Regions from separate parts of the Streptomyces sp. NPDC048290 genome, predicted to be linked through region 1. Evidence: riboswitches for the same ligand, from Rfam matches in the RefSeq annotation. Region 1 holds a riboswitch; each other region holds the start of a gene.
The links. Region 1 has a riboswitch for cobalamin ahead of AB0D49_RS28135 (DUF4430 domain-containing protein). Riboswitches for the same ligand answer to the same signal wherever they lie in the genome.
Positions count from the first base shown of each region.

Region 1 (7,093 bases):
CACCACCCTGCCCGCCGCCGCGACCGCCACCCCCGCCCAGATCGCCACCTCCAAGACCAACGGGGTCGCCTACCTCGACAGCCTCCAGGCGGCCGACGGCTCCTACGCCGGGTCGGGGCTGTCCAACGAGTGGGCGTTCAGCGCGTTCGCCGCGGCCGGTACCGCCGCCGTGGACGTCGTACCGGGCACCGACACCAGCAAGAACGCCAGAACCGTCTACCGCAATCTGCTGGCCACCAGCGGCTGGCCGTCCGCCTCCCCGGTCGTCACCGACTACGAGCGCGGCACCCTCAACGCGTACGCCGCCGGGATCGACCCGGCCCGCGTCTCGGCCTCCCGCAACCTGATCGCCGACATCTACCGCTACTGGCAGACCGCCGAACCCGGCTACTTCGGCCCGTCGGCCAACTTCAACGGCACGGTGTTCGCCGCGCTCGCCCTGAACGGCGCCCGCACCCAGGCCGGGCAGATCCGCGTCCCCCAGTCCCTGCGGGACGCCATGGTCACCCGTATCCGGGCCAACCAGCACAACGACGGCGGCTGGAACTTCAGCAAGGCCGAGGGCAACCCGACCCAGCTCGCCGCCGCCAGCGACATCGACATGACCGGCGCCGCGATGGCCGCGCTGTGCGTGTCCGGCGTCCCCAACACCGACCCCGACATCACCCAGGCCAAGGCGTTCCTGAAGAGCAAGCTGGTGTCGAACAGCGGGGCCTTCCTCGCCATGTTCGGGGCGAACACCGACTCCAACGGCTGGGCGGTGTCCGGCCTTAACGCCTGCGGCATCAACCCGCAGACCGGTGACTTCCTCACGCCGATGGGCAAGACACCGGTGGACTTCCTGATCGCCCAGCAGTTCAACCCGGGCGGCGGCTTCAAGTACCTGCCCAGCGACACCGCCCCGTCCGCCTATGCCTCCATCGACGGGCTGCGCGCGGTCGCGGGCGGCGGCTTCACCTCCGCCCCGCCGCTGCCGACGACGGTGGGCGCCCCGCAGTGGGTGGGTCAGTCCACCTTCACCTCCGGCACCGCCACCAAGCTGGCGCTGACGGTCGACGACGGCAGCGGCACCCTCAAGGTCTGCTCGGTCGCGATCACCCCGACCGGTACGACCACCACCCTCGGCGCGGTCCTGGACGCCGCGGCCTCCGCCGCGACCCCGGCGGGCTGTGTCACCTCGGTCACCCCGGCCTCCGGCACCGGCACGGTCACCGCGCTCAACGGCAAGGCCAACAGCGGCTCCAGCACCTGGAAGGTCAGCACCGACGGAGCGGCGTTCACCGCGGCGACCCGGGGCGCCACGGTGAACGTGGGCGACACCCTCGCCCTGCGCTGGGGCGTCTGAGAGGCGCGGGCCGGGGACGCGGTGACGTCCCCGGCCCGCACCGCCGCGCTCTAGAACGTGGTCCAGGTGAAGGCGACCTTGTCCCCCGCGTTCAGCTTGAACTGGCAGCCGCCCACCGGGGTCGGGGTGCCGTTGACGGAGATGTTCCAGTAGGCGACCCCGCCGCCGGTGACGTCCTTGATGGACTCCACGAAGAAGTCCTCGAACGACGGGTACCAGGTGCCGTCCCACGTGAAGTGGTGCTTGCGGGCCGCGTCGTCGAGCGCCGCGGTCGGCGTGGGCACGGCGCTCGGGTGGGCGCCGCCGTTGGTGCCGTCGCATCTGTGGGTACCGCCGGTGGCGGTGGTCACCTCATGCCCCTTGGTCTTGACCTTCCCCTTGAACAGCAGCCCGTCCGGGCCCTGCACGGTCAGGGACACCTTGACCGGGGCGTTGGTGTTGGTGGCGGTGCCCGCGTGGGCGACGGCCGGGGCCGAGGAGAGGGCGAGCCCGAGGGCGGACGCGGCGACGAGGGTCCGGTAGGACCGGGAGACGGTGGATGTGCGGCGCATGGCTGTGCCTTCCTGGTGCGGCGGACCGCCCGCGCGACGGAAGGCACCGGCCACGACGGGTCGGCGCTCCCGGCTTCACGCTGCGGACCATGACAGTGGAAGCGGTATGTCACGCACGCCGGGTGTTCCGACTCACGGCCGCCGTGGGGCCGTTCACGGTTGCAGGCCAGCGCCGGACTTCCACCGGCTTCCCCCGCACGTGCGCCTCTTCGGTTGTGGCGCCCGGCCGCTGGGGACCGGACCCGGTGATGCTACCGGCGCGGGACGGCCGCGGTCAGGGGAACTCCGGGACGGCGGTCGGGAGGACGGGCGGGGGAGGGGGGACCGGGGCGGGGAGGGCGGACCCCGCCGGGGGGAGGGGGACCCTGATATCGCCAGCCCTGACACCACCGCCCCGCCGAAGCCGAGCCGAAGCCGCTGCCGATACCGCGCCTCCGCCGAAGCCGCCGCCCCCGCCGAGAGCGCCCCGCCGAAGCCGCCGCCCCGACCGCCCGCCCCGCCGCTCACGTCCCGTTCAGTGCCACCGTCGGATGCAGCCGTGACGCCCGCACCGCCGGATACAGGCCCGCGAGTGCCCCGATGCACAGCGTCGCGGCGAGCCCGCCCACCGGCGCCCACACCGGCACCACCGGCCGCCAGCCCTGCGCCAGCGCGAACCCCCAGGTGGCGGCCGTGCCCAGCACCGCGCCCGCCGCCCCGCCCAGCGCCGACAGCAGCAGCGACTCCATCAGGAACTGCACCCGCACCGCGCCCCGGGTGGCACCGAGCGCCCGGCGCAGCCCGATCTCCTGACGCCGCTCCAGCACCGAGATCACCATCGTGTTGGCGATCCCGACCCCGCCGACCAGCAGCGCCACCGCGCCGAGCCCCAGCATCAGCGCCGTCAGCCCCCGGTCCGTGGCCGCCTTCGCGGCGAGCGCGTCCGACGGCCGGGACACCTTGATGTACCCCTCCGCCCCCGGGCTCACCGTGCGCGCCAGCACCGCCCGCACCTCGTCGACCGTGGCGTCCGGCGACCGCTCGAACACCATCGAGGGCCGCCCGTCGAACCCGAAGTACCGCTCCGCCGCCGGGAACCCGACCAGCGCCACCCGGTCCAGGTTCGGCACCAGCTCCACCGGCTCCAGGATGCCGACGACCACCATCTGCTCGTCGTCCATCACGATCGTCTCGCCCGGCGCGGTCACCCCGAGCCGTTCGGCGGCCAGCGCGCCGAGCACCGTCACCGGCAGCCGCTCACTGGCCCGGTCCAGCCAGACGCCCCGCGCCACCTCCGCGTTCAGCGCGGTCAGCAGATCGGTGCGGGCCGCCTGCGCGGTCACCCCCGCCGTCCGCTCCTCGGGCACCACGGCGCTGCGCCGGATACGGGCGTCCACCTGACCGGTCGCGGTGGCGTGCTCGACCGGACCGATCCGCTCCACCATCGCCACCGCCGACTTCGGCAGCCGCACCTCCCGCGCCCCCGTGTCCGGGATGACCTCCGCGGTCAGCAGATTGGTGCCGAGCCGGTCCAGGCGGGCCATCAGATCCGCCTTGCTGGACTGCGACAGCCCCACCACCGCGACCATCGTGGCGATCCCCAGCGCGATGCCCAGCGCCGACAGCACCACCCGGGTCCGCCGGGACCGCAGCCCCACCGCGCCCAGCCGCAGCACATCGGCCGGGAGCAGCCGGGACGGCACGGGCGGGCGCGGTCGCCCGGTGAGCGGCCGGGTCCGCCGCACGCTCCTCACCGGACCTCCCCGCGCGAGTCGGCGACGATCTCCCCGTCCCTGACCTGGACACGGCGGGGCAGCGACCGGGCGATCCCCGGATCATGCGTGATCACACAGACCGTGGTCCCGGCCGTGTTCAGCTCCCGCAGCAGCCGCATCACGGTCTGCCCGGACGCGCTGTCCAGCGCCCCCGTCGGCTCGTCCGCCAGCAGCAGTTCCGGCTCCCCGACCAGCGCCCGCGCGATGGCCACCCGCTGGCGCTCACCGCCCGACAACTCGGCGGGCCGATGCCCGAGCCGGTGCCCGAGACCGACCCGCTCCAGCGCGGCACGGGCCCGCGTCCGCCGCTCCCGGCGCGGCACGCCCGCGTACAGCAGCCCGTCCGCCACGTTGTCGACGGCGCCGACGCCCGCCACGAGATGGAAGTGCTGGAAGACGAACCCGATGTGCCGGGCGCGCAGCGCCGACAACTGGGCGTCGCCCAGCGCGCCGACCTCGTGCCCGGCGACCCGGACCGTGCCCGACGTGGGCCGGTCCAGGGTGCCGATCACCTGGAGCAGCGTGGACTTGCCGGAGCCCGACGGTCCCACGATGGCGAGGAGTTCACCGTCCCCGACGGTCAGGCTCACCCCGCGCAGGGCGTGCACCCCGCCCGGGTACGCCTTCGTCACCTCGGACAGCTCCACCACGGGAGCCGGGACGGACGCCGTCATGAGCGGGCCACCCCGACCTTCGTGCCCGCCGCGATCCCGGCACCGCTCACCTCGATCAGCCCGTCCGCCGTCATGCCGGCGGTCACCCGCACCATCCTCGATGTGCTCCCCTCCACCACCTGGAGGCCGTAGCCGCCGTTGGTGCCGCGCAGCGCCACGATCGCCTCCACCGGCACCACCAGCACATCCTCCCGGCGCTCACTGACGAACCGGACACTCGCGCTCACCCCGGTGTCCTCGCCCCGGGCCGCCGCCGCCCCGCCGTCGAGGACGATCTCCACGGTGATGACGTCCTGCCCCACCGGCTCCGCCCCGTCCTCCGGGCGGGCCGTCCCGCCGACCTTCCCGGCCGCCTTCTTCCCGCTGGGCAGGGTCACCTCCACCCGGGTGCCGGGCGCGGCGAGCGCCCCGTCCGCCTGGTCCAGCTCCGCCCGCACCACCGGCCGGGTCGACGCCACGGTCAGGACGGCCGCATCCGGGCCGACCTGGTCGGCGAGCGCCGCGTCCGCGCGCACCACGGTGACCTCCTCCGGCTGGAACACCACGTCCCCCCGGCCCACCCGGCCGCTCGGCGTCCGGTTCAGATCCTCCTGCCAGCGCTTCACCGCCGCCGCGGTGGCCGCGTCGTAGCGCGGATCGACGTACAGGCCCGCGCCATAGCCGAGCGCGACGAGATTGCGCTCCAGTTGCAGCACATCGCTGCCCCGGTCACCCGGCTTCATCTCGCGGAACGCCGGGACTGGACCGTAGAGCAGGGTCACCGGCTTGTCGTCCAGCTCGTACAGGGCCTGTCCCTGGCGGACGGTGGCGCCCTCCTCGGCGGCCACCGTCACCGTCCCCTCGACCGGTGCCTTCACCGGGCGGCGCTGCGCGAAGTCGATCCGCCCGTCCACCGTCTTCGCCTGCTCCAGATCGGTCCGGGCGACCGCGACCGTGTCCGGCGGCAGCGCGCTCGCCGCGCCCCCGCCGTCGTCGCCGCGCCCGCCGTAGGCGACCGCGCCCGCGACGGTCGCGGCGACGGCCACCGCCGCACCGCCGATCAACAGAACCTTGCGTGCCATCTACTGCATCCCGTCCAGACCTTCGAGCAGCTTGTCCTTGCAGGCCCGGCGGGCCTCCTTGTACGCCGGTGAGTCCTGGTCGAACGCCGGGTCGGCGGGGTTGGGGTCGCCGCCGGGCATGACCCCGCCGCCGGACATGGTGGGGTTGGTGAACCGGGACACCCCGTTGTCCCGCATGCACTTGGCGTGCGCCAGCATCGACTCGAAGTCCCGCTGCGGATCGCGCGGCGGCTCCAGGGCCATCGCCGCGGACAGCTCGGGGAAGCACACGGCGTCCTTGCCGCCCTTGTACTCCTCGCCCCCGCCGTTCGGGTCGACGACCTCGTCGATCTTCGCCCAGTCGAGATAGCCGCTCAGCCGGGGATCGGGGAAGTCTTCCACCCCGCCCTTGGTGCGCATGCACTCGACGTAGGTCATCTGCGCGTCGTAGAACGCGCCCTTGCCGGTGTCGGCCGAGCCCGCGGGCGCCGAGGGGTCCGGCGCTGCGGGCGCCGACTCCCCGGCGACCGAGGCGACCGGCTCGTCCGCCGCGCTATCGCCGCCCCCGCCGCACGCGGCGAGCAGGACGAGCAACGGCACCGCGCACGCCCCGGCGAACCGGCGCCGGGAACGGGCGGAGAAGGTGTGGTGACTGATCATGCCGACCACCGTCGGCCCCGCACATGGTGACCCGTCCATCGCCGCATGATGAACACGTAACAAAGCGCCGCCGTCGCCCCCCGGCCCCCCACCACCGCTCTGAGCAGCGCAAACCGTCACGCATAATCGACGCCATGCCCCATGTGCTGCTGATCGAGGATGACGTCTCCGTGCGCGACGGCATGGAACTGGTGCTGCGCCGCCACGGCTACGAGGTCCGTACCGCCGCCACCGGCGAGGCCGGTCTCGCGCTGCTCGCCGACCCCACCACCGTGGAGATCGCCGTGCTCGATCTGATGCTCCCCGGCATCGACGGCTTCGAGGTGTGCCGCAGACTGCGGGCCGCCGGTTCCACCGTCCCGGTCATCATGCTCACCGCCCGCGGCGACGACACCGACATCGTGCGCGGCCTGGAGGCGGGCGCCGACGACTATGTCGTCAAACCCGTCACCGCGCCCGTCCTGGAGGCCCGGATCCGCGCCGCCCTGCGCCGCGCCGAACCCACCCGGGACGCACCGGGCGAGCAGCACGCCGGACTCGTCATCGACCGCGCCGGGCTCACCGTCACCAAGCGCGGCACCTCGCTCGCCCTGCCCCCGACCGAACTGCGGGTCCTGCTGGAGATGTCCGCCGCCCCCGGCCGGGTCTTCACCCGCGAACAGCTCCTGCGCTCGGTCTGGGACCACGGCTTCCTCGGCGACTCCCGCCTCGTCGACGCGGCGGTCGGCAGACTCCGCGCCAAGATCGAGGACATACCCGCCAAGCCCCGCTACATCCAGACCGTGCGGGGCTTCGGCTACCGGTTCGGACCGGTGTGAGGCGCCGCGAGAGGGCCGGGACGCGGCGCGGCGGCCTGGGCGGGCTGCGCGTGCGGCTCGTGGTGGTGTTCGTCCTGGTCGCCGCCGTCAGCGCGGTCACCGCGACCGCCCTCGCCTACCGCGAGTCCCGTACCGCCGTCCTCCAGCGCAAGCAGGACGCCGTCCGCGACGACTTCCGCCACCGGCTCGAACAGGCCGCCGCCGACTTCGACATCCCGCCCGACGAGATCTCCCTCACCCGCCTCGCCACC
Region 1 covers NZ_JBEZLM010000018.1:161,430-168,522, forward strand. The annotation lists gene AB0D49_RS28130 (hypothetical protein) at 1-1,345, shown strand, start outside; gene AB0D49_RS28135 (DUF4430 domain-containing protein) at 1,396-1,896, opposite strand; cobalamin riboswitch at 1,995-2,114, opposite strand; gene AB0D49_RS28140 (ABC transporter permease) at 2,400-3,629, opposite strand; gene AB0D49_RS28145 (ABC transporter ATP-binding protein) at 3,626-4,324, opposite strand; gene AB0D49_RS28150 (peptidoglycan-binding domain-containing protein) at 4,321-5,385, opposite strand; gene AB0D49_RS28155 (hypothetical protein) at 5,386-6,024, opposite strand; gene AB0D49_RS28160 (response regulator transcription factor) at 6,159-6,842, shown strand; gene AB0D49_RS28165 (ATP-binding protein) at 6,839-7,093, shown strand, end outside.

Region 2 (7,093 bases), on a different contig from region 1:
GCCCCCGCCGACCTCGCCGGACTGCCCCCGGCGCTGGTGCTGACCGCCGAGGCGGACGTCCTGCGCGACGAGGGCGAGGCGTACGCGGCGCTGCTGCGCGCCGCCGGGGTGCCGGTGGTCTCGGCGCGCTACCACGGCACCGTGCACGGCTTCGTGCTGTTCGACGCCCTGCGCCGCAGCCCCGCAGCCCGCGCCGCCCGCGCCCAGATCACGGACACCCTCAGCACGGCCCTGCACACCCCCGCCTGACGCCCGCGCGGCCCGCGTCAGCAACCCGTATACGTCCAGCCCCCGACCGTCAGCGTCCCGTCAGGGGCCACCCCGCCCCCCGCCCGGCCGGGCATAGCGTCATCGGTGGGCGCCCCGGACCGCCTCCCCGCGATCCCGGGGCGCCGGACGTGACACCCGACCGACCGAGCCCGGCCTCCAGGAGGCAGCCATGGCAGACATCCCGTGCGGCGACGATCCGGAACCCGGCGAACGCCTCCCGGACGGACCCCTGTACGTACCGGTCCGTCCGGGACCCTCCGGGTGCGCGACCCGGCTCTTCCGCACCCCGCTGGGCGACCGCACGGCCGTCGCCTTCACCTCCGCGCGGCGGCTGACCGCCACCCTCGGCGCCGGACAGCCGTGGATCCGGCTCGCCGCGCCCGCGCTGCGCGCCCTCGTCGCCCCGCTGGGCGTCACCTCCCTCACCGTCGACCCGCAGCTCTCCGCCCCGGCAGCCGCCCCGGTCGCCCGCACCGCCGTCCTGGTCCGCGCGCTCACCCCCGGACCGGCCGACGTGACCCACCGCGCCCGCGCCCACCGCGACTGAGGAGCCCGCACCATGACCACCCTCCACGACACCACCGCGGCCCCCGCCCTCGCCGACCGCTCCGTGTGGCCCGCGTCCACCACCGAACCCCGCCCCGGCGAGGTCGCCGTCGGCGGAGTCGCCCTCACCGAACTCGCCGACCGCTTCGGCACCCCCGTCTATGTGCTGGACGAGGCCGAGGTCCGCGACCGCTGCCGCACCTACACAGACGCCTTCCCGGACGCCGAGATCCTGTACGCCGCCAAGGCGTTCCTGTGCCGTGCCATGGCCCACTGGGTCGCCGAGGAGGGACTCGGCCTCGACGTCTGCTCCGCCGGGGAACTCGAACTGGCCGTCACCACCGGCTTCCCCGCCGACCGGATCGTGCTGCACGGCAACGCCAAGTCACCGCGCGACCTGGCGAGCGCGCTGCGGCTCGGCGTCGGACGGATCGTCATCGACAGCCCCTCCGAGATCGCCCGGCTGGCCGCCGCCGTGGGGCCCGGCGGACATCAGCGGGTCATGGTCCGGGTGGTGCCCGGGATCTCGGCGGGCGGCCACGACAAGATCCGCACCGGCACCGAGGACCAGAAGTTCGGGCTGTCCATCTCCGACGGATACGCCCAGCACGCCATCGCCCGCATCCTGGACCAGCCACAACTCGAACTCACCGGGCTGCACTGCCATCTCGGCTCGCAGATCACCAGCGTCAAGCCGTATCTCGCGGCCGTGCGCAGACTGGTGGGGCTGATGGCCCGGCTGCACCGGCAGCACGGCGTGATCCTGCCCGAACTCGACCTCGGCGGCGGCCACGGCATCGCCTACCGCCCCGGCGAACCCGCCCTCGACCTCACCGCGCTGGCCCGCCGGGTGCGCGCCGAACTCACCGGGGCGTGCGCGGCGGCGGGGCTGCCGGTGCCCCGGCTGCTCATCGAACCGGGCCGGGCCGTCGCGGGCCCCGCCGGGATCGCCCTCTACCGGGTCCTCGCCGTCAAACACACCGGCGCGCACACCTATGTGGCCGTCGACGGCGGCATGAGCGACAACCCGCGTCCGGCGCTGTACGGCGTGCGGTACGCGCCCCGGCTGATCGGCCGCGCGGGCGGCCCCCCGGCCCCGGTCACCGTGGTCGGCCGGCACTGCGAGGCGGGCGACGTGCTGGCCGCCGGCGCCGAACTCCCGGACGACGTCCGGCCGGGCGATCTGCTCGCGGTGCCGGTCGCGGGCGCCTACCACCTGTCGATGGCGTCCGGCTACAACCTGGTCGGCCGTCCGCCGGTCGCCGCGGTCACCGACGGCCGGGCCCGGCTGCTGGTCCGCCGGGAGTCCCTGGACGACATCCGCGCCCGGGACGTGGGCCTGTGACCGACGGGCCGGGGAGCGGAACTCCCCGGCCCCGCCCATGGATCAGGCCAGTTCCGAGCGGACCGTGCGGGCCGCTGCCACCAGGTGCTCCAGCGACGCCCGGGTCTCCGGCCAGCCACGGGTCTTCAGACCGCAGTCCGGGTTCACCCACAGCCGCTCCGCCGGGATCGCCTTCAGCCCGGTGCGCAGCAGCTCGGCCGCCTCATCGGCGCTCGGCACCCGCGGCGAGTGGATGTCGTAGACACCCGGTCCCGCCTCGCGCGGATAGCCGTGCGCGGCCAGCTCACGCGCCACCTGCATGTGCGAGCGGGCCGCCTCCAGGCTGATCACATCGGCGTCGAGGTCGTCGATCGCCCGCACGATGTCACCGAACTCGGCGTAGCACATGTGCGTATGGATCTGCGTGTCCGGCCGCACCCCGGCGGTGGACAGCCGGAACGCCTCCGTCGCCCACGCCAGATAGGCGGCGTGGTCGGCGGCGCGCAGCGGCAGCGTCTCGCGCAGCGCGGGCTCGTCCACCTGGATGACCGAGGTACCGGCCGCCTCCAGGTCGGCCACCTCGTCGCGCAGGGCGAGCGCCACCTGCCGTGCGGTGTCCCCGAGCGGCTGGTCGTCCCGGACGAACGACCAGGCCAGCATGGTCACCGGCCCGGTCAACATGCCCTTGACCGGCCGGTCGGTGAGCGACTGCGCGTATGTCGTCCAGCGCACGGTCATCGGCTCCGGGCGGGAGATGTCCCCGGCCAGGATCGGCGGCCGGACGTACCGGGTGCCGTACGACTGGACCCAGCCGTGCTGGGTGGCGAGATAGCCGGTGAGCTGCTCGGCGAAGTACTGGACCATGTCGTTGCGCTCGGGCTCGCCGTGCACCAGGACATCGAGACCGGCCTTCTCCTGGAACGTCAGCACGTCCCGGATCTCGCTCTTGATGCGGTCCTCGTACCCGGCGGTGTCGATCCGCCCGGCCCGCAGATCGGCGCGGGCCGTGCGCAGCGCGTCGGTCTGCGGGAAGGAGCCGATGGTGGTGGTCGGCAGCAGCGGCAGCCCGAGGTGGGCGCGCTGCGCCGCGGTCCGCTCGGCGTACGGCTGGGAGCGGCGGGCGTCGGCGTCCGTGACGGCGGCGGCACGGGCCCGCACCGCCGGGTCGCGGGTGATCGGCGAGCCCGCGCGGGACGCCAGGTCGGCCCGGTTGGCGGCCAGTTGGGCGGCGATGGCGTCGGTGCCCCCGGCGAGCCCCTTGGCCAGCGTGACGATCTCCGCGGTCTTCTGCCGGGCGAACGCCAGCCAGCGCCTGACCTGCGGTTCGATGTCCCGCTCCGGGGCGGTGTCCAGCGGCACATGGAGCAGCGAGCAGGACGCGGCCACGTCGACCCGGTCGGCGAGCCCCAGCAGGGTGCCCAGGGTGGACAGGGACCGGCTGAGGTCGTTGACCCAGATGTTGCGGCCGTTGACGACACCGGCCACCAGCCGCTTGCCGGGCAGCCCGCCGACCGCGGCGAGCGCGTCCAGGTTGGCGGCGGCGGACTCCGTGAAGTCCAGCGCGAGCCCCTCCACGGGCGCCTTCGCGAGCACCGGCAGCGCGTCCCCGAGCCGGTCGAAGTACGAGGCCACCAGCAGCTTCGGCCGGTCGGTGAGGGCACCGAGGTCACGGTAGGCGCGAGCGGCGGCGTTCAGCTCGGCCGGGGTGCGGTCCTGGACCAGGGCGGGCTCGTCCAGCTGGACCCACTCGGCACCGGCCGCCCGCAGATCGGCGAGCACCTCCGCGTACACCGGCAGCAGCCGGTCCAGCAGGGTCAGCGGATCGAAGTCGGCGGCCACGCCCGGCGCGGGCTTGGCCAGCAGCAGATACGTGACCGGGCCGACCAGCACCGGACGGGCGGTCAGCCCCAGCGCCAGCGCCTCGGCCAGTTCGGCGACCTGCATGGCGGAGTCGGCGGCGAAGACGGTGTCCGGGCCCAGCTCGGGCACCAGGTAGTGGTAGTTCGTGTCGAACCACTTCGTCATCTCCAGCGGCGCCACGTCCTGCGTGCCGCGCGCCATCGCGAAGTAGCCGTCCAGCGCGTCGGCGGCCACCGCCTCCCGGTGCCGGGCGGGGATCGCGCCGACCATCACACTCGTGTCCAGCACATGGTCGTAGTACGAGAAGTCACCGGTGGGGACCTCGGCGATGCCCGCCTCGGTGAGCCGGCGCCAGTTGGCGGAGCGCAGTTCGGCGGCGGTGGCGCGCAGCGCGTCGGCGGTGACGCGGCCCTTCCAGTAGCCCTCGATCGCCTTCTTCAGTTCCCGGTGCTGTCCCTGACGGGGGTAGCCGTACACGGTGGCCCGTGCTGCCGCGGCTGCGGACTTGCTGGTCACGGAGATCTCCTTCGCGAGATGAATCCCTGAGATCCCGGCGACGGGACGCGGACGCGAAGGGTGACGAGGCCGGGCGGTCCCGGTCCGCGCGCGGCATGGCACGGTCCTTGGCCTGGCTCTGTACGCCGACCCGCCCACGAGGTCACCGGAATGTCCGCGCACGGAGGTCCGCGCACGGGCAGTGGCAGGTCTTCGGACTCGCGGGCCCGTCCTGACGACGTCAGGACACCTACTGGCCGTCGCTTCCCAGGCCCGTTCTCCCGGACCCAGTGCGTATGACGGCGGTCGTTCCCACTCACCGCTGCGGGGCAGTCCCGGATTCCCACCGGGTTCCCTCTTACGACATCCCGCCTGGCGGACGGGACGAACCAGCTGCACCGGCCACCCTAACCGCTACCGCGCCATCGCGTACATGACGTCCCACCCGTGCCGTGTCCGGGGGAGCGGACACGGCACGGGAGCGTGACCGCCGTGCTCAGCGGGGTGCCGGGGCGGCGGGCGGTGCGTAGCGCAGCGGGGTGAGCTGCTGGACGTCGTAGCGCAGCCGCAGCGCGGCGATCGCCGCGTGATCGATCTCTCCTCCGTCCTCGCCCGCGCCGTCCAGCAGGGCGAGGAGTTCCTCGAAGTACCGCTCGTGCGCCGGGGGCGGGGCCGCCTGGAACAGCACCCGGGCGGGGTCCGGGCCGGTGTTGGCGAACGCGTGCGGACAGCCCGGCGGTACGAACAGCAGCGTGCCGGGGCCCGCCCGTACGGCCCGCTCACCGGCGGCGGACTCCCACTCCCGCCAGTGGTCCGGGGTCCGCACCAGCGGCTCGAACGCGAGCACCTCCAACTCGCCCTCGATGACGTAGAACAGCTCCTCGCTGTGCGTGTGGGTGTGGGCGCCCACATCGAAGCCGGGCGGGACGACGACCTCGAAGGTGGACGCCACGCGGGAGTGCTCGCCGGTCACCTTGAACGTGACCCGCTGGGCGGCGACCGCCACGGTCCGCCCCCGGCCGGGCGGCACGATCAGCGGCCCGGCGGACGCGCCCGCGGTCACCGGGTACGCGGCGGACGGCGGCGGACGGTCGGGTCCGGATCGGCCGCCGTCATACGGGGCCCTCCGTGGAGACCGCCGCCGTGTCGGTCGCGGGCGCCGGGGCCTGCGCGGGGACCCGTACCGGGGCGGCGCCCGCCGGATCGGCCCGCACGCCGGAACCGGCGCCCTGCTCGGCCGCGGGTTCCGGGCTGTCGGTGGTCCATCGGCCGAGGGAGATCTCGGCGGTGATGCCCGGCCCGAACCCGGCGATCATCCCCGACGCCCCCGGCGCGCAGCCGCCCTCCTCGAACAGCCGGCGCAGCGCGTCCAGGACGACCGCGCTCGCGATGTTCCCGTACTCGGCGAGCGTGGCCCGGCTGAAGCGGAACATCTCCGACGGCACCCCGAGATAGTGGCTGAGGTCGTCCAGGATGCGCGGCCCGCCCGCGTGGATCAGATAGAAGCTCTGCGCGCTGGCGTCCCGCCGGTACTGGGCGGCCAGCGAGGACAGCGCCGGGGCGAGCTGCTCCATGGTGCCGGGCACCCGGCGGTCCAGCATGAAGTGGAAGCCGGTGGGCCGCACCCGGTAGGCGATCCAGTCCTCGCTGTCCGGCACCAGATAGGAGCCGTTGGCCTCCAGCTCGATGCCGGTGCCGCCCATGCCGCGCACCACGGCGGCGGCCACCGCGTCGCCGAACAGGCCGTTGGAGAGCATGTTGCCCACCGTCAGATCGGTCGGCTGGTAGCACAGCGAGCAGAACTCGCAGGCCACGATGAGGGCGTTGGAGCCCGGGTGGGCCATGCAGAAGTCGTGCGCCCGGTTGATGGCCGCGCCGCCCGCCGCACAGCCGAGCTGGGCGATGGGGATCTGCCGGCAGTCGTACCGGAACCCCAGCGTGTTGATCATCCAGGCGGTCAGCGACGGCATCATGAAGCCCGTGCACGACACATAGATGATGACGTCGATGTCCCGCGCTCCGAGCCCGGCGTTCTTCAGGGCCCGCTCCACGACGTCCGGCACCCGCGCCTTGGCCTCCGCCTCGTACGTGGCGTTGCGTGCCTCTAATCCCGGGTGCCGGAGCGTACGGTCGAGCGGCTGCACGATATGGCGCTTGCGCACCCCGGTGTTGCCGATCAGCCGGAGCGCGAGCGGTAGTTGCTCGTGCCCGGCGTACAGCGAACGGGCCAGACCCAGGGTCTGTTCATGGGTGATCGTGTACTCGGGTACGGCGACCGCGGGGCGGCACAGAACAGGCATGGTTTCCCCCTTCAGAGATGATCCGCGTATGAGATCCGTCTCGGCAGACCGGTGCTTGCCCGGCATGTCCAAGGAACATGCGACAAGCACACTAAACGCACCCGATAGCGTGAGATGGGAGTGCGGGCGGCGGGGAAGGGGCGCGGAACCCCGCCCCGGACCGGGGCGCACGCCGGGGCACACGCTCCGCCCCGGCGGGCGGACGGCGGTGGGGCGGGATGGGGCGGCGAGGGGCGGGCGGAGGGGGCGCGGGCGGGTGACGGGGTGGGGCGCGTGGTCGCTGGTGAGGCGGCACGGC
Region 2 covers NZ_JBEZLM010000001.1:14,482-21,574, reverse strand. The annotation lists gene AB0D49_RS00100 (alpha/beta hydrolase) at 1-249, shown strand, start outside; gene AB0D49_RS00095 (SAV_915 family protein) at 440-817, shown strand; gene lysA (diaminopimelate decarboxylase) at 830-2,161, shown strand; gene metE (5-methyltetrahydropteroyltriglutamate--homocysteine S-methyltransferase) at 2,204-4,516, opposite strand; cobalamin riboswitch at 4,699-4,887, opposite strand; gene AB0D49_RS00080 (cupin domain-containing protein) at 4,992-5,558, opposite strand; gene AB0D49_RS00075 (type III polyketide synthase) at 5,608-6,795, opposite strand.
Region 2: another riboswitch for cobalamin. It lies ahead of metE (5-methyltetrahydropteroyltriglutamate--homocysteine S-methyltransferase); the one in region 1 lies ahead of AB0D49_RS28135 (DUF4430 domain-containing protein).

Region 3 (7,093 bases), on a different contig from region 1:
GCAGTACCGCGTTCGCGGACGACCATCCGCTGTGGGTGGCCCGGTACGGGGCGCGAAGCGCCGGGGAGCTGCCCGCGGGGTGGGCGCGGTGGACGTTCTGGCAGTACGCGGACCACGGGAAGCTGCCGGGTGACCAGAATCTCTTCGACGGTCCGGAGGACGGGCTGCGGGGGTTCGCCAGGGACGAGTGACGCGGGCGCCCGCCCCGGCAGCACGAGCCCGACGCGAGCCCAACTCGGCCCGCGCACGGGCCCGGTAGGGGTCCCCTGCGGGGCCGGGAGGCGTGGGGCGGGAGTCCCGTAGAGGGCCTGGTGGGGTGCGGTGCGGGCCCGCGGAGCGAAGTGGAATGCCGACTCCCCGTCACATACACCCTGATGCCCCCCTCAGTTCACCATTCGTTCATCTGGGTTACCTACGTTCATCCGGCCGATGACCTCGAACGAATGCTTGGGTAAATGGAAAACTTCTCGCTGATCCTCGCGATTGTGGTGATCACCGCACTTGCGTTCGATTTCACGAACGGTTTCCACGACACCGCCAACGCGATGGCCACCACCATCTCGACCGGTGCGATGAAACCCAAGATCGCGGTGGCGATGTCCGCCGTACTGAATCTTGTGGGCGCCTTCCTCTCCGTGGAGGTCGCGAACACCATCTCGAAAGGGCTCGTCGACGAGTCCGGTATCCAGCCAGAGGTCATCTTCGCCGCGTTGGTCGGCGCGATCCTGTGGAATCTGCTGACCTGGCTGGTGGGTCTGCCCTCGTCCTCCTCGCACGCCCTGATGGGCGGTCTGATCGGTGCGACCGTGGCGTCCGCCGGTATGGGCGCCGTGCACGGCGATGTGCTGATCACCAAGGTGCTGATCCCGGCGATCGCCGCCCCGCTGGTGGCCGGCCTCGCGGCGATGTTCGCGACCCGGCTCACCTACTCCCTCGGCAAGAAGTCCGCCGGGAGCAAGTCCTCCGCCAAGGGCTACCGCGCCGGGCAGATCGCCTCCGCCGGTCTGGTCTCGCTGGCGCACGGCACCAACGACGCCCAGAAGACCATGGGCATCATCACCCTCGCCCTGGTCGCCGGTGGCGCGCTCGCCCCCGACTCGGACCCTCCCACCTGGGTCATCGTCTCCGCCGGTGTGGCCATCGCGCTCGGCACCTACCTGGGCGGCTGGCGGATCATCCGCACCATGGGCAAGGGCCTGACCGACCTCCAGCCGCAGCAGGGCTTCGCCGCCCAGACCAGCGCCGCCACGGTCATCCTGGCCTCCTCCCACCTCGGCTTCTCGCTCTCCACCACGCACTCCGTGTCCGGCGCGGTGATGGGCGCGGGCCTCGGCCGCAAGGGCGGCGTGGTCCGCTGGTCGACCGCCACCCGGATGTTCGTCGCCTGGGGGCTGACCCTGCCCGCCGCCGCCGTGGTGGGCGCGCTCGCCGAGTGGGTGTGCCGCGCCGGGGCCTGGGGCACCGCCCTGGTGGCCATCTTCCTGGTCGGCTCCAGCGCCTGGATCTGGAAGCTGTCCCGGCGCGAGATCGTCGACCACACCAACGTCAACGACACCGACGGCGACACCGGCGCCGGGAGCACCGACGGCACCGGTCCGGGCGTGGCGCCCGACGAGGCGCCCGGTGTGGTCACCGCCGCCGTCGCCGCCGTGACACCGCCGCCGACCGTCGCCGCCGAAGGGGCCGCGGCCACCGTCCCGGCGCAGGCGACCGCCGCGGCCACGCCCGTCCCGGGCACCGGTCCCGATCCGGCCGCGCCCAAGGCCACGGTCTGACCCCGCGCCCCTCCCCCGACCCCACCAAGGATTCAAAGGACTCAGCAGCATGGAAATCGACTGGGCGGCCCTCGGCTCCGTCTTCGGAGTCAGTCTCGTGGTCACCGTGGCCCTCGTCGGCCTGTTCACCCTCGCCATCTCGGGGCTGTCGCGCCATGAGCGCGCGGCCGAGACCGGCGGGAGCGCGGCGCTCGCGGTCACCGGCGCCTACGCCTGCTTCGCGGCGTGCCTCGGGGCCGTGGCGTACGGGATCTATCTGATCGTCGCCTGACAGCGGCGCCACGGCCGTACAGCCGTACGCGCCTCACATGTGCCTCGCACGCGCCCCGCGCGCGGTACGGAGGGCGGGTAAGGACCCTGACGTATCTGGGTCCGTACCCGCCCTCCGTGGTGTGTGCGGACGGGTCCCCAGGGGCGTGGCACGCTCTTCCGCCGCTGGTCAATGGCTGGTTGACGGTTTCTCCAGGCCCGTGGTGGACTTCCGGGGCCAACAACGGCGACACGAGAGGAAGCCGGTGCGAATCCGGCGCGGTCCCGCCACTGTCACCGGGGGAGAACCCCGGGAGCCAGGAACTCTCACCGCCGCTTACGTCGAACCAGGGCGCGGACACCCTGAGTGAGGACAGGTCGCCATGCACGGCTGCCGATCGAGGCGCGCCACCGGAACCACGATCCCGTCGACCGTCCCGACGGCCGGCTGAGCCGTGGCCGCCGGACGCGACTTCGCGTACGGCGCCGCCGCCGGGCTCCTCGGTGATCTGCTCCTCGGCGATCCGCGCCGCGGGCATCCGGTCGCCGGGTTCGGCCGGGCCGCGGGCGCCGTGGAACGACTGCTGTGGCGCGACCACCGGGGCTGGGGCGCCCTGCACACCGCCGTGTGCGTGGGCGGCGCCATGGCGCTGGGCACGGCGGCGGCCCGTACCGTACGGTGCTCCGCCGCCGCCTCCGTCGCGCTGACCGGCGCGGCGACCTGGGCCGTGGTCGGCGGCACCTCGCTCGGCCGGGAGGCGCGGGCGGTCGGGCGGGCACTGACGGCCGGGGACCTGGCCGGGGCGCGGGCGCTGCTGCCGCGGCTGTGCGGGCGCGATCCCCAGACGCTGGACGGTGACGGGATCGCGCGGGCGGTCGTCGAGTCGGTCGCGGAGAACACCTCCGACGCGGTGGTGGGGGCGCTGGTGTGGGGGACCGTCGGTGGTGTGCCGGGGCTGCTGGGGTTCCGGGCGGTGAACACGCTGGACGCGATGGTGGGTCACCGCTCCGCGCGCTACCGGCGGTTCGGGTGGGCGGCGGCGCGGCTGGACGACGTGGCGGGGTGGCCGGGGGCACGGCTGACGGCGGCGCTCGCCGTGGTCGCCGGGGGTGATCCCCGGGGGGCGTGGCGGGCATGGCGGGCGGACGCCGGGAAGCATCCGAGTCCCAACGCCGGGGTCGTGGAGGCGGCCTTCGCCGGGGCGCTGGGCGTCCGGCTCGGGGGGACCCTGTCGTACGCGGGACGGGTCGAACGGCGGCCGGTGCTGAACGGGACGGGGCGGGCCGTGACGGTCGCCGACATCGAGCGGGCGGTACGGCTCTCCCGCCGGGTGCAGTGGCTGGCGCTGGGGGCGGGCGTGGCGGGGGCGCTGGGGTGGGCGGCGTACGCCGGGGGGTCGCGGGGCGGCACACCCGTGCGGACGGAGCCCGCCCGACTCGACCTCATCCGAACAGATCCCGCTCGGTTCGAGCGCATCCGAACCGATCCCGCTCGGTTCGAGCCCACTCGAACAGAATCCGCTCGGTTCAAGTCCACCCGAACAGAACCCGCTCGGTTCAAGTCCACCCGAACAGAACCCGCTCGGTTCGAGCCCACCCGAACAGAACCCGCTCGGTTCGAGCCCACCCGAACAGAATCCGTCCGATGACCGGCCGCGGCATCCTCGTCGCCGGTACCACCTCCGACGCGGGCAAGAGCGTCGTCACCGCCGGGATCTGCCGGTGGCTGGTGCGGCGGGGCGTCAAGGTCGCGCCCTTCAAGGCGCAGAACATGTCGCTGAACTCGTTCGTGACCCGCGAGGGCGCGGAGATCGGGCGGGCGCAGGCCATGCAGGCGCAGGCGTGCCGGATCGAACCGACGGCGGCGATGAACCCGGTGCTGCTGAAGCCGGGCGGGGAGCGCAGCAGCCAGGTCGTGCTGATGGGGCGGCCGGTGGGCGAGCTGAGCGCGCGCGGCTACCACGGCGGACGCCAGGAACGCCTGCTGGGCACGGTCCTGGAGTGTCTCGACGGGCTGCGGCGGACCCATGACGTCGTGGTGTGCGAGGGCGCCGGGAGTCCCGCCGAGATCAATCTGCGCCGGACCGACATCGTGAACATGGGGATCGCCCGCAACGCCCGGCTCCCCGTGCTGGTGGTCGGGGACATCGACCGGGGCGGGGTGTTCGCCTCGTTCTTCGGGACGGTCGCGCTGCTGTCGCCGGAGGACCAGGCGCTGGTCGCCGGGTTCCTGGTGAACAAGTTCCGCGGGGACGTGTCGCTGCTCGCGCCCGGCCTCGACATGCTCAAGGGCCTCACCGGGCGGCCGTCGTACGGGGTGCTGCCGTTCCGGCACGGGCTCGGCATCGACGAGGAGGACGGGCTCAGCGCGGCGGCACGCGGGGCGGTGGCCGGGGAGCCCGCGGGGGCGGACGTGCTGCGGGTCGCCGTCTGTGCCGTCCCGCTGATGTCCAACTTCACCGACGCCGACGCGCTCGCCGCCGAACCTGGTGTGGTGGTGCGGTTCGTGGACCGGCCCGAGGAGATCGCCGACGCCGATCTGGTCGTCGTACCCGGCACGCGGGGGACGGTCCGGGCGCTGGCGTGGCTGCGGGAGCGGGGGTTCTCCGAGGCGTTGCTGCGGCGGGCGGCGGGCGGGCTGCCGGTGCTCGGGATCTGCGGGGGGTTCCAGTTGCTCGGGGAGCACATCCAGGACGACGTGGAGAGCCGGGCCGGGTCGGTCGACGGGCTCGGGCTGCTGCCGGTGCGGGTGCGGTTCGCGGCCGGCAAGACGCTCGCCCGGCCCGTGGGGGAAGCCCTCGGGGAGCGGGTCGAGGGGTACGAGATTCATCACGGGGTCGCCGAGGTCACCGGTGGCACACCGTTTCTCGACGGGTGCCGGGTCGGCCAGACCTGGGGCACCCACTGGCACGGCTCGCTGGAGTCGGACGCCTTCCGGCGGGCGTTCCTGCGGGAGGTGGCCGCCGCCTCCGGGCGCCGGTTCGTGCCCGCGCCCGGCACCTCGTTCGCCGCGCTGCGCGAGGAGCGGCTCGACCGGCTCGGCGATCTCATCGAACAGCACGCGGACACGGACGCGCTGTGGCGGCTCATCGAGTCCGGCGCGCCGAACGGACTGCCCTTCATCCCACCGGGAGCGCCCGTATGACCAGTCCCTCGCCCGATCCCACCGTCCTGCTCCTGTCCACCGCCGACACCGATCTGCTCGCCGCCCGTGCCGCGCCCGGGGTCCGCTACCGGATCGGCAACCCCACCCGCGTGGACGTGGAGAGCGAACTGCCCGCGTTGCTGGAGGGCGCCGCCCTGGCCGTCGTACGGCTGCTGGGCGGGAAGCGGGCCTGGGAGGACGGGCTGGCGCGGCTCGCCGCGTCCGGGGTGCCGACCGTGCTGCTGGGCGGGGAGACCGTGCCGGACGCGGAGCTGATGGCGCTGTCGTCGGTGCCCGCCGGGGTGGTCGCGGAGGCGCTGCGCTATCTGGTCGAGGGCGGGCCGGACAACCTCGCCGAGCTGGCCCGGTTCCTGTCGGACACCGTGCTGCTGACCGGTGAGGGGTTCGAGGGACCGCGCGCGATGCCGGAGTACGGGGTGCGGGGCGGGCGGGCGTGGCGGGAGGGGCGGCCGACGGTCGGGGTGCTCTTCTACCGGGCCCATGAACTGAGCGGCAACACCGGCTTCGTGGACACGCTGTGCGAGGCGGTCGAGGCATGCGGCGCGAACGCGCTGCCGGTGTACTGCGGTTCGCTGCGCGGCGCGGACCCCGGGCTGTACGAGCTGCTCGGGCGGGCCGACGCGCTGGTGGCGACCGTGCTGGCCGCCGGTGGCGCGCACGCGGCGGACGCCTCGGCGGGCGGCGACGAGGAGGCGTGGGACGTCGGGGCGCTGGCGGAGCTGGGCGTGCCGGTGCTCCAGGGGCTGTGCCTGACCTCGTCGCGGGCGGCCTGGGAGGGTTCCGACGCCGCGCTGTCGCCCATGGACGCGGCGATGCAGGTCGCGATCCCGGAGTTCGACGGACGGCTGATCACCGTGCCGTTCTCGTTCAAGGAGCAGGGCCCGGACGGCGTACCGGTGTACGTGGCGGACCCCGGGCGGGCCGCGCGGGTCGCCGGGATCGCCGTACGGCACGCGCGGTTGCGGCACACGCCGAACGCGGAGAAGAAGGTCGCGCTGGTGTTCACCGCGTATCCGACGAAGCACGCGCGGGTGGGCAACGCGGTGGGGCTGGACACGCCCGCGTCGGCGGTACGGCTGCTGGACGCGCTGCGGGACGCCGGGTACGGGGTCAGCGGGTATCCGGCCGGGGGCGACGAGCTGATCCACCGGCTGATCGAGGCCGGTGGGCACGATGTGGAGTGGCTGACGGAGGACCAGCTCGCGGCGGCGCCCGCGCGGGTGCCGCTCGCCGACTACCGGGCGTGGTTCGAGACGCTGGACCCGGCGCTCAGGGAGGCGATGACCGGGGCGTGGGGGGAGCCGCCGGGCGCGCTCTATGTGGACGGCGACGACATCGTGCTGGCGTCGCTGCGGTTCGGGAACGTGGTGGTGATGATCCAGCCGCCGCGTGGCTTCGGCGAGAACCCGATCGCGATCTACCACGACCCGGACATGCCGCCGTCGCACCACTATCTGGCGGCCTACCGGTGGCTCGACCGCACGTTCGGCGCGGACGCGGTGGTGCACATGGGCAAGCACGGCACGCTGGAGTGGCTGCCGGGCAAGGGGCTCGGGCTGAGCGGGGGCTGCGCGCCGGACGCGGTCCTCGGCGAACTGCCGCTGGTCTATCCGTTCATCGTCAACGACCCCGGCGAGGGCACCCAGGCCAAGCGGCGCGGACACGCCACCGTCGTGGACCATCTGGTGCCGCCGATGGCCCGCGCCGACACCTATGGCGACCTCGCCAAGCTGGAGCAGTTGCTCGACGAGTACGCGCTGGTCTCCGATCTGGACCCGGTGAAGGCACCGGCCGTGCGGGCGCAGATCTGGACGCTGGTGAAGGCCGCCGAGCTCCATCACGACCTGCATGTGGCCGAGCAGCCGGGCGAGGACGACTTCGACGCGTTCGTGCTGCACATCGA
Region 3 covers NZ_JBEZLM010000022.1:91,484-98,576, reverse strand. The annotation lists gene AB0D49_RS31180 (lysozyme) at 1-191, shown strand, start outside; gene AB0D49_RS31175 (inorganic phosphate transporter) at 456-1,775, shown strand; gene AB0D49_RS31170 (hypothetical protein) at 1,825-2,046, shown strand; cobalamin riboswitch at 2,213-2,374, shown strand; partial or broken gene AB0D49_RS31165 (cobalamin biosynthesis protein) at 2,480-3,382, shown strand; gene AB0D49_RS31160 (cobyric acid synthase) at 3,670-5,169, shown strand; gene cobN (cobaltochelatase subunit CobN) at 5,166-7,093, shown strand, end outside.
Region 3: another riboswitch for cobalamin. It lies ahead of AB0D49_RS31165 (cobalamin biosynthesis protein); the one in region 1 lies ahead of AB0D49_RS28135 (DUF4430 domain-containing protein).

Region 4 (7,093 bases), on a different contig from region 1:
TCGATACCGCGTCGACGGTACTCGGGGACGGGAATCCGGCCAATGCCCCGGCCGACCACGGAATCTCACCTATACCGAACGTTTACCCACGGCGAACCGGCTGACGGTCACCTGCTACCGCTCCGGTCCCGGATCGCGCGGACGATCCCGGAGAAGTCCTCACCCACGCCCGTCTGTTCGGCATACATGGCATACAACTCGGCTGCTCTGAGATCGAGTTGGGTGTCGACACCGCCCGCATGGGCCGCCGGGGCGGACGCGGCGGCCTCCAGACCGGGACCCGGCGTCACGGCCAGGTCGTAGCCGCGCACCCGGTGTCCGGCGGTGGCGAGGCTGGCGGCCATCGGGGCGCCCATGTGCCCCGGCCCGACGAAGGCGACCGTACGGGCGCTCACCAGGCCGCCTCCTCGGTGCCGCCGGACGCGGCGAGGCCCAGTTCGCGGGCGCCGAGGGGCTGGAAGTGGCGGGCCACCTCGGTGTCCGTGACCTCGGCCAGGGTCGCCGGGGACCAGCGTGGGGCGCGGTCCTTGTCGACGACCTGGGCGCGGATGCCCTCGACCAGGTCGGGGGCGGTGAGCGCGGCGAGCGAGACGCGGTACTCCTGGTCGAGGACCTGCTCCAGGGAGCCGAGCCGCCGGGCGCGGCGCAGCGCGGCGAGGGTGACCTTGAGCGCGGTGGGCGACCTGGTGAGCAGGGTCTCGGCGGTCTCCTTGGCGGCGGGGTCGCCGTGCGCGAAGAGGCGTTCCACGATCTCCTCCACGTCGGGGGCGCTGTAGCAGGCGTCGATCCAGGCCCGGTGGGCGGCGAGTTCCCCGGCGGGCGGCGGCTGCGCATGGCGGGCGAGGGCGTCCCGGACGGGCAGGTCGCCGAGGTCGGCGAGGAGGGCGGGCAGGGTCGCGGCGGGGACGTAGTGGTCGGCGAGGCCGGTGAGCAGGGCGTCCCCGGCGCCGATCGCGGCGCCGGTCAGGGCGAGGTGGGTGCCGAGTTCGCCGGGGGCGAGCCCGAGGAGGTGGGTGCCGCCGACGTCGGGCACGAAGCCGATGCCGGTCTCGGGCATCGCGACCCGGGAGCGCTCGGTGACGATCCGGACGCTGCCGTGCCCGGAGAGCCCGACCCCGCCGCCCATGACGATGCCGTCCATGACGGCGACGTACGGCTTGGGATAGCGGGCGATCCGGGCGTTGAGGTGGTACTCGTCGTACCAGAACGCGGCCGTGGCGGTGCCGTCGCCGTCCCGGGCGTCGGCGTGGATGGCGCGGATGTCGCCCCCGGCGCACAGCCCGCGCTCCCCGGCGCCGGTGAGCACGACGGTCTCGACGGCGGGGTCGGCCGCCCAGTCGGTGAGGGCCCGGTCGATGTCCCGGACCATGGCGTGGCTGAGCGCGTTGAGCGCCTCGGGCCGGTCCAGGACGACATGGGCGGCCCGCCCCCGGACGTGGAACTGGACCCCGCTCATCCGAACGCCTCCGTCAGTCCGCGGGCCACGATGACTCGCATGATCTCGTCGGTTCCTTCCAGGATCTGCTGGACCCGCGGGTCGCGCACGATCTTCTCGATGCCGTACTCGCTGAGGTAGCCGTAACCGCCGTGCGGTGGGAGCGCCCGGTCGGCGACCGTGTACCCGGTGTCGGTGGCGAACCGCAGGTACGGGGCGATGGGCGCATGGGTCGTCTGCTCTCCTCGGATGGGATCAGCGGCGTTCCGGGTCGAGGGGTCCGGGAAGGGCTGGAGACCGTCAGAGAGCGGTGAGGCGATCACGGCCAGGACTGCGAAGTCACTGGTGGGGCGGGGTGCACACCGGTGCCATGCGTGTCTGCTCCATCCTCGTGGACCACACGGAACGAAACCCCCGGCCGGTATCCTGACTCCCGGATCAGCGCGCGCCGCCCACCTTCCCGACGACTCTGCCCTCTCGTCAGTGGCGTGTCGCCCGACGGTGGACTCCCCGGTCACAGTGGCGGGACCGGGCCGGAGTCACACCGGCTTCCCCGCACCGCGGGCCATGCCCCCGACTATATAGTTGGACGTCCTACTAAATCCAGCGAGCCGCCCCCTAGGCTCCCGCCATGCGCATCGCCTCCCTGCTCCCCGCGGCCACCGACATCGTCGCGGAACTGGGCCTGGCCTCCCGCCTGGTCGGCCGTACGCACGAATGCGACTGGCCGCCCCAGGAGGTGGCACAGGTCCCCGTGGTGACCGGCGCTGACCTGGACCAGGACCGCCTGTCCAGCCGGGAGATCTCCGACGCGGTCGGCGGCGCGGCACACTCCGGCTCCTCCCTCTACACCCTGGACACCGAGGCCCTGGCGGCGGCCCGCCCCGACGTGGTCCTGACCCAGGACCTGTGCGCGGTCTGCGCGGTCTCCTACGAACGGGTCGGCACGGCGGTCCGCGCCCTGAACGCCGACACCCGCGTCCTGAGCCTCGAACCCCGGACCCTGGACGACGTCCTGGACTGCCTGGTCACGGTCGGCGACCTGCTCGGCGTACGGGACCGCGCGGAGCGCCGCCGGGCGGACCTGACGGCCCGTCTGTCCCGGGTCCGCGCGGCGACCGCACGGGGCCCCCGTCCCCGGGTCGCCGCGATCGAATGGCTCGACCCCCTCTGGCCGGCCGGCCACTGGGTCCCGGACCAGATCACGGCGGCGGGCGGCACACCCCTGCTCGCCTCCCCCGGCGACCACACCACCCCGACCACCTGGGAGGCCCTCCGCGCCGCCGCCCCGGACGTCCTCCTGCTCCTCCCCTGCGGCTTCCCCCCCGACCGCACCCTGCGCGAGACCCACCTCCTCACCACCCTCCCCGGCTGGCAGGACCTCCCCGCGGTCCGCGAGAACCGCGTCTGGGTCCTGGACGGCCCGGCGTACTACAACCGCCCCGGCCCACGGGTGGTCCGGGGGGCGGAGGTACTGGCGTGGGTGCTGAGGGGGGTACGGGCGGGGGCTCCGGTGACGACGGCCGAGGCCCGCCTGCTGCCCGCCTGACGGCACCGTCGCGGGGGACCGGACACCCGGCCTCAGCCCCCCGGGCGGACCTCGGTCAGCGGACGTCCACGTAGTCGCCGGGCGCGGTCGCGGTCGCCGTGGTGGAGGAACCGGCGAAGGAGTAGCGCCAGTAGCCGTCCGTCGCCGCCTTCACCGTGGTCCTCAGCTTTCCGGAGCGGTCGGTGGTGACCGTCTTCACCGTGGTGTAGGCGGACGCCCCCTTCTTCCGGAACTGGAGCTTCACCTTCTGGCCGGCGTAGCCGGGATAGCCGCCGCGCATCTCCCAGTCCGCGTGTTCCAGCAAGCCGGTGACGGTCAGCGTCTTGCCCTTGGCCACCGGCTCGGGACCCGCGTTGGCGTTCAGCATGGCGTCCCGCAGCACGGACACGGACTTGGCGGAGTGCAGATCGGCATGGCTCCTGCCGTCGGCGGAGCGCGCCCAGACGGCCGCCTTCCAGGTGCCGGCGAAGGAGTTGCGGCCTAGCTGTCCGCGCGGATAGAGGTAGGCGAACGGAGTCGTGCACCTCGACGTGGTCGCGTTCACCTTGGTGCAGGTCGCCGCGAACGCGCCGTGCAGAACGGCGACGGGGCTGGCGTACGAACCCCGGTAGAGATACAGGTCCCCGCTCGCGATCCCCGACGGGTCGGTGGCCGTGAACGTGGCGTTGAAGCTCTGGAGATGCTCGTGGGACAGCCGCACCGGCTTGTTCGCGTTGACAGTGACGTTCGAGATACGGGTCGAGCCCACCACCTCGTCGCCGTCCGGTGCCGGACCGGCGAACGCCCGGGTGATCGTGCGGGTCAGACTGCCGCCCTGGTCGTCGGCGGCGGTCACCCGCAGCGTGACGAACGAGGCCCCGGCGGGGACATGGACCGTGGCCGAACCGTCTGCGGCGACCGGTGACTCGGTCCAGGTCCGGCCGTCGTCCGTCGAGTGGGCGAGTCCGGTGACCCTGGTGTTCGCCTCCGCCGGGTCCGTGTCGCGGGTGGTCGCGCTCGCCAGGACCCGCACCGGACCGGCCGCCGCGCGTCCGTACGCGTCCAGCCCCGGAACGCTCAGCCTGGTGTCGATCAGCGGCAGGTCCTGGCCCCTGGTCTGCGCCGAGCGGAACGTCCACCGGCTGTGCACGGACGGGGACAGCCGGGCGGACGGCACCCGGCGCTCGACGGTCTGGTCGAGGGTGTACGTCGTCAGCGACCAGGGCAGGACGGACGAATTGACATAGTCGTACGCGTCGAGACCGGCGGCCTCCGCGTAGGTGACACCGGCGGCCGAGGTGAGCTTGTACGCGTAGGAGGCGCGGCGCTCGATCCCGGGGTTGCCGGACGCGTCGTCGAAGGCACCCGACTCGTGCAGCGTGATCCGGTCGCTGGCCATCCGGTAGGAGCCGGGGTGGGCCGGGGTCGTCGGCTGGAACGGGGCCGTGCCCAGGGTCTCGCCCGCGCTGGTGCCGGCCGCCGGTCGGCGGTTGGGGAGACTGAGGGTCAGACCGTCCTTGCCGTAGCTCAGCGACCGCCTCTGGGTGCGGTTCGGGAGGGCGTACTCGGTGACCGAGCCGCCGGCGGACACCGGGGCTCCGAGGTACGCGCCGCCCTCGGGGAAGTCCGGGGAGTTGAGCAGCGAGGCCGTCGTCCGTATGCCCGGGGCGCCGATCTTCGTGACGGTCTTGGCGAGGGCCGCGGTACGGACCGTCTTCACGGGGGAGGCGGGGACGGTGTTGTCGAAGCTGTGGGTGAGGTCGTAGACGTACGGGCTCGGCACACTGTCCGAGGAACCCTTCTTGACGAGCACCTCGTGCACCCGCAGGGAGACGCCGCTCACCGAGAACGGGGTCGCGTACACCTTGCGGTCACCGGAGCCGACGGAGCCAGCCGTGTCGCCGCCCGGGACTCTGATCCACGCGGACATGCTCTCCCGGGTGGCGGTGGTGTCGTCGACACGGATCGCGGTCTCCTTGGCCGCGCGCTCGTCGAAGGTGACCGTCTTGCCGGCCGAACCGACCGAGAAGGCGCGGCTGAGCAGATAGTCGGGCCGCTCCCACGCGCTGTGCATCATGACCGCGAAGTAGTCGCCCGGCGGCAGCTTCACCGTGGCCGAGGGCCCGTCCGTGTGGTGGTCGACCCGGACCGCCGTCCAGGTGCGGCGGTCCCAGAGGTGGAGGGTCTTCCAGTCGACGGACGCGTTGGTGATGGTCAGCTTGACCGGGTACGTCGCCGCGTTGGCAGCGCGCGTGGCCGTGGTCCGGGAGTCGGCCGGAAGCCCCACGGTCGCGGTGCGGGCGGGCCCGGACTCGCCGGTCTGCCGAACAGTCACCGCGCCGTCCACGGCGGCGAACGAGTAGCGTCCCGCGGTCCCGGTTCCCGACGTCACCAGTACGTCCCGGCCGTCGATCAACTGGACGCGCCCCCCGCCCCCGAGGCTCGCGCTCTGGCCACCGCGCTGCACCACCTCGCCCACGGGCGGGACCGGCTCGGTGGCCGTCGCCGCCGGCGCCAGCAGCATGGAGGCGGTCAACGCCGCCCCGCACAGCCCCACCATGGCGTGTCTTCGCCCCCGGCCCACCCGCGACACGGACATGCGTACCCCCCTCGGCTCGACCCCTGGAATCCCGCCCGGCACCTGCCTGACAGGCGATGATCGACTTACTGTAAGGGGTGTTCGGGGAATCGGCCCGGGTCGGTTTCCGTATCGCCTCCGGCAGCGCCGATGGCCGGTAATCGCCGCATCGCCACCGGGTGCGCGGCACTGCGCGAGGCGGCCGTCCCCGCCCCCCACCCCCGCCCCCTCTCGCCCGTACCCAACCGACCCCCTTCGCCTTACCCTGTTGACATCCGCAGGGGGCGGACGAGGGGGACACGGGTGGGGTTGCGGGAGGTCGGTACCTCCGTAGCGGAGGGTCCGGGTGCCTGGCGGGTGCGGGTGCGTGATCAGCGGGGGACGGGGGTCGCCGGGGCGGCCGTGATGCTGACCGGGCGTACGGCGCTCACCTGCGCGCATGTGGTGGAGACCGCGCTGGGGCTCGGCCCGTCGTACAGCGGTGGGACGCCGGGCGGAGTGGTGCGGGTTGATTTTCCGGGGGTCGGGGCGGGGCAGGTGGTGGCGGCGCGGGTGGTCGACGGGGGGTGGCTGCGGTCGCCGCCCGTCGGGGATCTCGCCGTGCTGCGGCTGGAGGAGGCCCCGCCGGACGGTGTGCGGGCCGCGCCGCTCGCGCGGTGCGGGGACGGAACCGGGGCGCGGGTACGGGTGTTCGGGCATCCAGCGGGGGTACCCGAAGGCTTGTGGGCCAGGGGAGAAGTGGTGGGCGCCGGTGGCACCCACCCCGGCTGGCGGCAGATCGACGGCGTCGACCTGGCCGGTGCCGCGGTGGAGCGGGGGTTCAGCGGTGCGGGGGTGTTCGATGTCGGGCGCGAGGCGGTCGTGGGGGTGCTCGCCACCGTGCTGGTGCCGGGCGGGCGCGCGGGGCGGGTCTCCTGGATGATTCCGCTGGACGTGCTGGACGGGACCGCCTTCGAGGTCCGCGGGCCCGCGGAGGGGGCGCGGGTTCTCCCGCCGCGGGTGCTGTGGGGGCTCGTGGACCGGCTGCTCGCGATGGACTCGGTGCGCGAGGACGCCGGGGCGCAGTTGCTCGGGATGCTGCCGGTGGCCATCGCCGGGGGCGTCGGGCGGCGCGGGTCGGCGCGGATGCAGCTCTTTGAGATCGTGCGGCGGTGCGGGGACTTCGCGGACGGGCCGGGGACGCTCGTGGAGGCCGTGCAGTGGATGGAAGGGAGCACCACCGCGGTGGACGACTTCGTGGCCGAGGCGCGCAGGACCTGGCCGGATCGGCTGGGTGACGATGGCTGACACCGTTCCGCCGCCCGACCCGCACACCACGGACCAGCTCGCGGACGCCCTGATGCAGGTGCGGGTCCTGGACGACCTGGAGGTCCGCCGGCTCTGTGTGCTGGACGCCCTGGACCGGCTCCGGCTGCGGCTGTCCATACCGGAGTTCGACGACAAGAAGATCCACGTCGTGGCGATGGTGCGCGCCTTCGGCACCGTCCCGAACGGCTGGCGGCGGCTCACCGAGGCCGTCCAGCATCTGGCCGACCACGATCTGCCGTCCCGG
Region 4 covers NZ_JBEZLM010000024.1:144,731-151,823, reverse strand. The annotation lists partial or broken gene AB0D49_RS32740 (3-hydroxyisobutyrate dehydrogenase) at 108-257, opposite strand; partial or broken gene AB0D49_RS32735 (NAD(P)-binding domain-containing protein) at 303-395, opposite strand; gene AB0D49_RS32730 (enoyl-CoA hydratase/isomerase family protein) at 392-1,456, opposite strand; partial or broken gene AB0D49_RS32725 (acyl-CoA dehydrogenase family protein) at 1,453-1,641, opposite strand; cobalamin riboswitch at 1,834-2,020, opposite strand; gene AB0D49_RS32720 (cobalamin-binding protein) at 2,067-2,984, shown strand; gene AB0D49_RS32715 (hypothetical protein) at 3,040-5,562, opposite strand; gene AB0D49_RS32710 (trypsin-like peptidase domain-containing protein) at 5,905-6,828, shown strand; gene AB0D49_RS32705 (hypothetical protein) at 6,821-7,093, shown strand, end outside.
Region 4: another riboswitch for cobalamin. It lies ahead of AB0D49_RS32725 (acyl-CoA dehydrogenase family protein); the one in region 1 lies ahead of AB0D49_RS28135 (DUF4430 domain-containing protein).